Regions from separate parts of the Bradyrhizobium sp. 45 genome, predicted to be linked through region 1. Evidence: riboswitches for the same ligand, from Rfam matches in the RefSeq annotation. Region 1 holds a riboswitch; the other holds the start of a gene.
What was found. A riboswitch is a leader RNA that binds a small molecule or an ion and turns the genes downstream of it on or off. The one in region 1 is predicted to bind S-adenosylmethionine.
Positions count from the first base shown of each region.

Region 2: another riboswitch for S-adenosylmethionine. It lies ahead of IVB42_RS22435 (homoserine O-acetyltransferase); the one in region 1 lies ahead of IVB42_RS06740 (O-succinylhomoserine sulfhydrylase).

Region 1 is NZ_JADPIX010000049.1:44,612-49,336, forward strand. It holds gene IVB42_RS06725 (hypothetical protein) at 1-996, opposite strand, end outside; gene IVB42_RS06730 (PAS domain S-box protein) at 1,101-1,529, opposite strand; gene IVB42_RS06735 (2'-deoxycytidine 5'-triphosphate deaminase) at 1,707-2,813, opposite strand; SAM riboswitch at 2,924-3,003, shown strand; gene IVB42_RS06740 (O-succinylhomoserine sulfhydrylase) at 3,074-4,270, shown strand; gene IVB42_RS06745 (SGNH/GDSL hydrolase family protein) at 4,325-4,725, opposite strand, start outside.
Region 2 is NZ_JADPIX010000122.1:437,639-442,363, reverse strand. It holds gene IVB42_RS22445 (alpha/beta hydrolase) at 1-654, shown strand, start outside; gene metW (methionine biosynthesis protein MetW) at 706-1,368, opposite strand; gene IVB42_RS22435 (homoserine O-acetyltransferase) at 1,381-2,583, opposite strand; SAM riboswitch at 2,674-2,753, opposite strand; gene IVB42_RS22430 (chorismate mutase) at 2,958-3,806, shown strand; gene IVB42_RS22425 (histidinol-phosphate transaminase) at 3,842-4,725, shown strand, end outside.

The DNA.
Region 1 (4,725 bases):
CACGCCGATGTGCCGGCCGCACCCGGCCGCAAGCCCCTCGAACAACCCCGCCAGCACCTTGGCGCAAGCGGAGTGGTTATCGGCGCCGTCTTCCATCAACCTCCAGCTCTGCTGACGGATTTCGAACGTGCCCTCGGATTGCGTCGTCTCAGCCGCATCGTCCTGCGCGACAAACAGCGCGTTGAGGAACGTCGCGAATTCGCTCGCACCGCCGCGGCCCATCGACAGCGCCGCAGCGACCTCATCGAAATATTGCATCCCGATCAGCTTGCCCGTGAGGTGCAGGAGATAGCCCGCATCCTCCGGACCGAACAGCTGCACCATCACGGGCGCGGCGGTGCGCACATATTCCATCGCATAGTTGCGATAGGCTTTTTCCAGTCTCGGCCTTGGCCAGCTTGCGACCGGCAACGCCGGAGCCGCGGCTGCATCGAACAGCGGGGCTTCGAGGTGCCGCGCGAACACGAGGCGCTGGTCGAGCTCGAGGGGCTGGTCATATTGATAATAGTAGCCTTCGAGCCCGTCCTGGCCGTCGACGCTCTGCTTGGTGCAGACGAACCCCAATCTGGTATCGCCGAGCGCCACGCCGTTGTTGGCGTGCCAGCCGCGCAGCATCGCGCGCGAGACTTCGCCCGGCACGCCGCAGATGGCAGTGCCTTTCCAGATCCAGCGCGGCGGCGGATAGCGGATCCAGGCTTTGCGGTCGCTCTCATACATGTATTCGACGTGCACGCCGCCGATCCAGTTCGAGAGATAGTGATATTGCGCGGCTGCCACGGCGGGCGGCAGATGGCTCAGCCCGAGCTTCTCCAGCCCCGGCAGGAAGCGCTCCTGCTGCTGGCGGCGGAACACGCGAAAGACGAACTCCGCAGCATCTGCCGTGCCGCGACGCGTGACCACGGTGAGGATCAGACCGGTGAAGTAGGCGTGATAGAGATCGGCAACCGCGCGCCAGCGTTTCCATTGAGCTTCCTGCGCGGGGTCTGGTGCGGTCATGTTCGCTCCCGATCGTTGTTCTGATCGAGTGTGTCACTGCATCCGGTGACGGACAAGCTGAGCCGCACGCAGGGAGCCCTGCACGCCGGCGCGCCAATTCCGCATCACGAATTTTGCGCAGGCTTAGTTTGCGAGGCTTTGGCGGCACGCTCGCGCTCGACGCGCTCGGTGACGTCGCGTGCCATCGCCACCGATCCCTGCACCACTCCAGCGGCGTCCCGCACCAGCGCAAAGGTCATCTCGATGTAGAGCTTGCGTCCGTCCTTGTGCAGCGCGCGGGTCAGTGTCGGCTTGCCCGCAAGCTTCATCGCGCCGCTGGCAAGCGCGGCCTCAAAACCTTTCCAGTGCGCGGCGCGCAGATGTTCGGGAATGATCAGGTCGAGATTCTGGCCCAGCGCTTCGTCCGCCGAGAAGCCGAACAGTGCGGACGATGCGCGGTTCCAGCGCATGATCGTGCCGGAGCGATCCGAATAGATCAGCGCGTCGGCGACGTCGTCGAGGATTCTTGCGTCGAGTTCGGATTGATCTGTCATTTCGCCACCTCGGACGTAGCCCGGATTCACTTCCCATCTTGACACAGATTCGGTGTCATCGCCCGACTTGATCGGGCGATCCAGTATTCCAGAGGCGGATGTGATCGAACCAATAGGCTACGGCGTACTGGATGCCCCGGTCAAGCCGAGGCATGACAGCGGAAGGTGAGGCTATCCCTACACCCGGAAATGCTTGCTCAGCTTCAGGCCCTGCGCCTGGTAGTTCGAGCCGATGCGCTGGCCGTACATCGCGTCGGGGCGGGCCAGCATCTTCTCGTAGACGAGGCGGCCGACGATCTGGCCGTGCTCGAGGATGAACGGCACCTCGCGCGAGCGCACTTCGAGCACGGCGCGCGAGCCTAGCCCGCCGGCGCCGGCATAGCCGAAGCCGGGATCGAAGAATCCGGCATAATGCACGCGGAACTCGCCGACCAGCGGATCGAACGGCACCATCTCCGCGGCGTAATCGGGCGGCACCTGCACCGCCTCTTTCGACGCGAGGATATAGAACTCGCCGGGATCGAGGATCAGGCTGCCGTCGGGACGGGCCGAGATCGGCTCCCAGAAGTCCTCGACGGAATAGCCGGCGCGGCGATCGACGTCGATGACGCCGGTGTGGCGCTTGGCGCGGTAGCCGACGAAGCCGCCGCTCTTCTCGCCGGAGAGATCAACAGAGACGGCGACGCCGCCGGTGAGGTCGGCATCGTCGATATCGACGAGACGCTCGGTCGCGTGCAGCGCCTCGAGGTCGTCGATGTTGAGGATGGCATCGCCGGTGCGGAAGCGCACCTGGCTCAGGCGCGAGCCCTCGCTGACCAGCACCGGAAACGTCTTCGGGCTGATCTCGGCATAGAGCGGGCCGTGATAGCCGGCACCGATCATGTCGAAGCGGCGGGTGCCGTCGGCGATCACGCGGGTGAAGACGTCGAGCCGGCCGGTCGAGCTCTTCGGGTTGGCGGCCGCGACGATTTCCGGCGGCAGCGCGAGGCTTTCAAGCAGCGGCACGATGTAGACGCAGTTGGTCTCCAGCACCGCGCCGTCGGCGAGGCTGAACTCGTGCAGCTTCAACTCGTCGATGCGCTCGGCGACCGTGGCGCCGGGACCGGGCAGGAAGCTGGCGCGAACGCGATAGGCGATATCGCCAAGACGCAAATCGAGGCTCGCCGGCTGGATCTGGCTTTCGACGAAGTCGTAAGCGGGCAGGATGAGACCGCCCTCCGCCATCGCCGCGATCATGCGGTCGGGCAGGATACCATTGGCGTCGGCGGCGACCGTGAACGTCAACCCGGGGTCCTCATCAGGGATCAAACACATCCCGACATGCGGGAAATATGAGCGTTTTACGGCTATCCGATGGACGTCTTGACGGAAAGGGCATTGCGGAATATGAGCATGACTTATCCCGTGGTGATTTGAGCCGGCCGGCTTGCAGCCACGTTAAATAAGTCGCTAAACAGGCCGGGGACCTCTGTGATCCCGGCCCGTGGAGATATTCCAGGCCGGTTTTTTTGTGACCATTCTCGATGGTCACTTCAGGAGGTCCTATGTCGAAGTCCCCGGCGCCAACCGCCCACTACCGTCCCGAAACTCGCCTGGTTCATTCCGGCACCTTACGCTCGCAATATGGCGAGACGTCGGAGTCGCTGTTCCTGACCCAGGGCTACGTCTACAACAGCGCTGAGGAGTGCGAGGCGCGGTTCAAGGGCGAGGACCCCGGCTTCATCTATTCACGCTACTCCAATCCGACCATCTCGATGTTCGAGCGCCGCATGATCGAGCTCGAAGGCGCCGAAGCGGCACGTTCGGCCGCGACCGGCATGGCCGCGGTGACGACCGCGATCCTGGCGCCGCTCAAGGCCGGCGATCACGTCGTGGCCTCGCGCGCGCTGTTCGGCTCGTGTCTCTACGTCGTGCAGGATTTACTGCCGCGCTACGGCATCGAGACCACGCTGGTCGACGGCCTCGATCTCGACCAGTGGCAGCGCGCCATGAAGCCGAACACCAAGACGTTCTTCCTGGAGAGCCCGACCAATCCGACGCTCGACGTGCTCGACATTCCCGGCATTGCCGAGATCGCGCATAGTGGCGGCGCGCGGCTCGTCGTCGACAACGTGTTCGCCACCCCGATCTGGCAGAGCCCGCTCGCGCTCGGCGCCGACGTCGTGGTCTATTCCGCGACCAAGCACATCGACGGCCAGGGCCGCTGTCTCGGCGGCATCATCCTGTCCTCGGAAGCGTTCATCGCCGAGCACATCCACAATTTCATGCGCCAGACCGGCCCGTCGATCTCGCCGTTCAACGCCTGGGTCCTGCTCAAGGGGCTGGAGACGCTCGCCGTGCGCGTGCGCGCGCAGACCGAGACGGCGGCGCGCATCGCGGACGTGCTGGCGAGCCATCCGAAGATTTCGCGGCTGGTGTTTCCCGGCCGCGCCGATCATCCGCAGGCTGCATTGGTGAAGAAGCAGATGCGCGGCGGCTCGACGCTGGTCGGCCTCGAGGTCAAGGGCGGCAAGCAGGCGGCGTTCCGCGTGCTCAACGAGCTCAAGCTCGCCAAGATCTCGAACAATCTCGGCGACGCCAAGAGCCTCGTCACCCATCCCGCGACCACGACGCATCAGCGTTTGAAGCCGGAGGACCGCGCCGCGCTCGGCATCAGCGAAGGATTCATCCGCTTCTCGGCAGGCCTCGAGCACGCGGACGATCTGATCGAGGATCTGACCGCGGCGCTGGAGAAGGCGTGAGTTATTGTCGTCCCGGCCTAGTGCGCAATTGCGCATGGGGGCCGGGACGACAAGTCACATTGGCCGGTACGTCCGCACGTCCGCGGGCACGTTCACGCCGAGCTTGATCTGGCCGACGGAGCGAATGATGTCGTCGCCGAGGAGCTGGGCGAAGCAGGCATAGCCCCAATCGTTCATGTGCAGTCCGTCGGCGATCACGAAACTCTCGACCGGAAGCGATTGCTTCTCGTGCCAGTCGCGCATCACCTCGAAGCGCGGGAAGATGCCGACGTGACGGAGCTCGGCGACCTTGCCGAGCAGCTTCACCATCTTGCCGGCGCTCTCGGCGCGCTGGTTGACGGCGGGCGAATATTGCGGATCGACCAGCACGATGTCGGTGCCGCCGGTGGCCTGGATGCGAGCGATGCCGTCCTCGACCAGTTTGGCGGTCTCGCCAGGATCGAGATTGCGCAGCA
Region 2 (4,725 bases), on a different contig from region 1:
ACGCATTTCTACACCGATGCGCTCGCGGTGCTCGATCATCTGAAGATCGATCGCGCGCACTTCGTCGGCCTCTCGATGGGCGCCTATTCGTCGCTCCAGATCGGGCTCAACGCGCCCCAACGTGCGCTGTCGATGACGCTCGCCGGCGTCGGCTCGGGCTCGGAGATCGAGAACCTCGACGCTTGGCGCCAGCAGTGCCGCGCCAACGCGGAGCAATTCGAGATGCTCGGCTCAGCCGAAGTCGCAAAAGTCACGCGCGAGGCGCCGAGCCGGATTCCCTTCCTGGTGAAGGACCCGCGCGGTCACGCCGATTTCTATGCCGCCCTGGCGCGGCACGACGCCAAGGGATCAGCGCGGACGATGCGCGGCTTCCAGGCCGGCCGTCCCTCGATCTTTACGATGACGGACGCGATCAGAGCGGCCACGACGCCGGCACTCATCATCTGCGGCGACGAGGACGATCCGTGCGTGGGCGCAAGCCTGTTTCTGAAGAAGCATCTGCCGGCGGCAGGGCTCGCCATGTTTCCAAAGTCCGGCCACGTCCTCAATCTCGAAGAGCCAGCGCTGTTCAACGAAACGGTGGAACGGTTCGTCACGCTGGTGGAAGCGGGAAGATGGCCGGTGCGCGACCCGAGGTCACTGGCGGCGCATTAGCGCGAAGGCGTCACCAGGTACTGGGTCGCGTAGATGGGGTAACGGGCCGGCCTACTTCCTGCCGCCCCGCGTCAGCAGAAACACGCCCTGCTCGCCGAACAGATTCCACACCCACCAAGGCATCCGCAGCCGCAGCGGACGGCCGTAGAGGTCGAGCGCCTCGGCACGTTCCATCTTGACGTCGATCGCGTCGCAGAGCTCGACGAAATCCTTGATGGTGCAGAAATGGATGTTGGCGGTGTCATACCAGCTTGCCGGCAGGTTCTCCGTGCGCGGCATGTGGCCGCCGATCAGGAGCTGGAGCCGCATCTTCCAGAAGCCGAAATTCGGGAACGACACGATGGCGCGGCGGCCGATGCGCAGCAAATTCTCCAGCACCACTTTCGGCTGCCGCGTCGCCTGCAACGTCTGCGACAGGATCACGTAGTCGAAGGCGTCATCCGGATAATTCACGAGGTCGGTGTCGGCATCGCCCTGCACCACCGCAAGACCCTTGGCGACGCAGCGGTTGACGCCCTCGCGCGACAGCTCGATGCCGCGGCCGTCGACGCCGCGGGTTTCCAGCAGTTGGAGCAGGTCGCCCTCGCCGCAGCCGACGTCGAGCACCTTCGAGCCCGGCTTGACCATGTTGGCCACCAGCACATGGTCCGCGCGAAAATCACCGGGCTGCCCGGTCGCAAGGCCGCCCAGCGGCAACGCTTCCTGTACAGACATGACTAGCCGTCCTTAAGCATTATTGGCGGTGAGCCCGCGCGCCTTGCCTGCCGATTGCAGGAAGGCGCGGGAGATATCAAGGAATTCGGGCACGTCGAGCAGGAAGGCGTCGTGACCGCGATCGGTCTCGATTTCGGCGAACGACACCCGCGCGCTCGACGCATTCAGCGCGTGCACCAGCGCGCGCGATTCCGAGGTCGGGAACAGCCAGTCGCTGGTGAAGGAGACCACGCAGAAGCGGGTCTGGATTCCCGCGAACGCCTTCGCCAGCACACCGCCGTGGTCGGCGGCGATGTCGAAATAGTCCATCGCGCGGGTCAGATAGAGATAGGAGTTGGCGTCGAAGCGCTCGACGAAGGACGAGCCCTGGTAGCGCAGATAGGACTCAACCTGGAAGTCGGCGTCGAAAGAGAAAGTCGGCAGCTCGCGGTCCTGCATGCGCCGCCCGAATTTTCGATGCAGCGCGGCGTCGGAGAGATAGGTGATGTGCGCCGCCATCCGGGCGACAGCGAGGCCACGATGCGGATGGATACCTCGATCGGCATAGCCGCCATGGTGCCAGTCGGGGTCGGCCATCACCGCCTGACGGCCAAGCTCGTGGAACGCGATGTTCTGCGCCGAGTGTCGTGTCGAGCAGGCAATCGCCAGCGCGGAGAACACGCGACTCGGATACGCCGCAGTCCATTGCAGCACTTGCATGCCGCCCATCGAGCCGCCGACGACCGCGAACAGCGTGTCGATGCCGAGCCGGTCGATCAGCATCGCCTGCGCGCGCACCATGTCGGGGATGGTGATGACGGGGAAATCGAGCCCCCAAACCTTGCCGGTCGCGGGATTGATCGAGGCCGGGCCGGTCGAGCCCATGCAGCCGCCGATCACGTTGGAGCAGATGATAAAATATTCGTTGGGATCGAGCGGCCGGCCGGGGCCGACCAAGGTCTCCCACCAGCCGGGCTTGCCGGTGACAGGGTGCACGTTGGCGACGTGCTGGTCGCCGGTCAGCGCATGGCAGATCAGGATCGCGTTGGAGCGATCGGCATTCAGCTCGCCGTAGGTCTGGTAGGCGATCTGGAACGGGCTGAGATCGACCCCGCAGTCGAGCCGCAGCGGCTGCTCCGAGCCGAACTGCGCGACGTGCGAACTCGGATGATCCACCTCGTGCGACCGCTCGTCGGCGGTGATCGCGGGACTCGGAATGGACTGGACGCCAACCATCTGACCATCGACCTCGTTTGCGATCGTAGAAGTGACCGCATTGACATCAGGCCATGAAAAACCCGGCCTGAACGATAGGTTCGGCCGGGATCGAAAGCGTCCCCGGCCTGTTTAGCGAGTTTTTTAACGTGGCTGCAAGCCGGCCGGCTCAAATGACCACGGAACGGGTAAAAACTACCGTCTTGGACGGTTTTCGTCAAGTCACGGCCCGGATCAGCCAAATTCGCCTGTCGCGCCACGGGCGGAAAGGGCCCGATTTCTCTTTGCATTTCTCTTTGCTTTCGCAGCCCCGACTGCCTAATCAGGATATCCATCACAGCGGTGACGGCTCGACTGATCCGCATTGGAAAGCCTCTCAGCAGCACCTGTCAGACATGTCCCAACGTCCGCCCGCGCCACCATCACTCCAGGAATTGCGTAAGGAGATCGACGCGATCGACGAAGGCATGCATCGCCTGCTGATGCAACGCGGCGACATCATCGACCGCCTGATCCAGGTGAAGCAGACCCAGGAGGTCGGCTCGGCGTTCCGCCCGGCACGCGAGGCCTCCATGATGCGCGACCTCGTGCAGCGTCATCGCGGCATCCTGCCGCTCGACACGGTCGAGAGCATCTGGCGCGTCATCATCGCGACCTTCACCTATGTCCAGGCCCCGTTCTCGGTCCACGCCGACATCTCGGCGAGCGAGCCGGCCATGCGCGATTCCGCGCGATTCCATTTCGGCTTCACCGTGCCTTACGTCGCGCATTTCAGCGCGCAGGCGGCGGTCGAGGCCGTCGCGAAGTCCAAGGGCGATCTGGCGCTGGTCTCGGCGACCTCGAGCCGCACGCCGTGGTGGCTGTCGCTGGAAGAAGCTGGCGCGCCAAAGATCATCGCGCGGCTGCCCTTCGTCGAGCGCGCCGACCATCCGGCGGCGTTGCCCGTGTTCGCGGTCTCGCGCGTCGCCGACAGCGCGCTGGTGACGGAGGTCGAGACCTTCAGCGTACGCGTCTCTGGGTGGAATGCGGAGGTCGCGCGCGCCCTGTCGCCGCTCGCCGAGATCGTGGCGGTGCCCGACACCGCCTTCGACGGCGCCGCGCTGCTGGTCTCGGTCACCGCGACAAGCAGCATCGACAAGATCAAGGCTGCCCTGATCGAAGCGGGGGCCTCGGTGCGCTCCACGGCCCTCGTCGGCAGCCACGCAACGCGCTATACGGTGCCCCCGACCGGGTCGAAATCGTAAGTCGCGAACCGCTTAAGCCCACTCCGGAGTTGAAGATGTCCCGCCCCGTGCCGAATCCCGGCATTCTCGATATTGCGCCCTACACGCCCGGCAAGACCCCGGTGGCAGAGCCTGGCCGCAAGGTGTTCAAGCTCTCGGCCAACGAGACGCCGTTCGGGCCCTCGCCGAAGGCGATCGAGGCGTTCAAGCAGGTGGCGGATCATCTGGAAGACTATCCGGAAGGAACCTCGCGCGTGCTGCGCGAAGCAATCGGGCGCACCTTCGGGCTCGATCCCAACCGCGTCATCTGCGGCGCCGGCTCGGACGAGATCCTCAACCTGCTCGCCCACACCTATCTCAGCCACGGTGACGAGGCGATCTCGACCACGCACGGCTTTCTGGTCTATCCGATCGCGACCATGGCGGTCGGCGCGAAGAATGTCATCGCGGCCGAGAAGAACCTCACCTGCGATGTCGACGCCATCCTCAAGGCGGTGACGCCGAAGACAAAGCTGGTCTGGCTCGCCAACCCCAACAATCCGACCGGCACCTATGTGCCGTTCGACGAGGTCAAGCGCCTGCGCGCCGGCCTGCCCTCGCACGTGCTGCTGGTGCTGGACGCAGCCTATTGCGACTACGTCTCGCGCAACGATTACGAGATGGGGATCGAGCTGGTCGCGACCACCGAAAACACGGTGGTGACCCACACCTTCTCCAAGATCCATGGTCTTGCGGCGCTGCGCATCGGCTGGATGTTCGGCCCCGAGCACATCATCGACGCGGTCAACCGCATCCGGGGTCCCTTCAACGTGTCGACGCCGGCCATGTACGCCGCCGTTGCCGCGATCGAGGACACAGCGCACCAGGCCATGTCGAAGCATTTCACCGAGACCTGGCGCAACTGGCTCGCCGAGGAGATCGGCAAGCTCGGGCTGAAGGT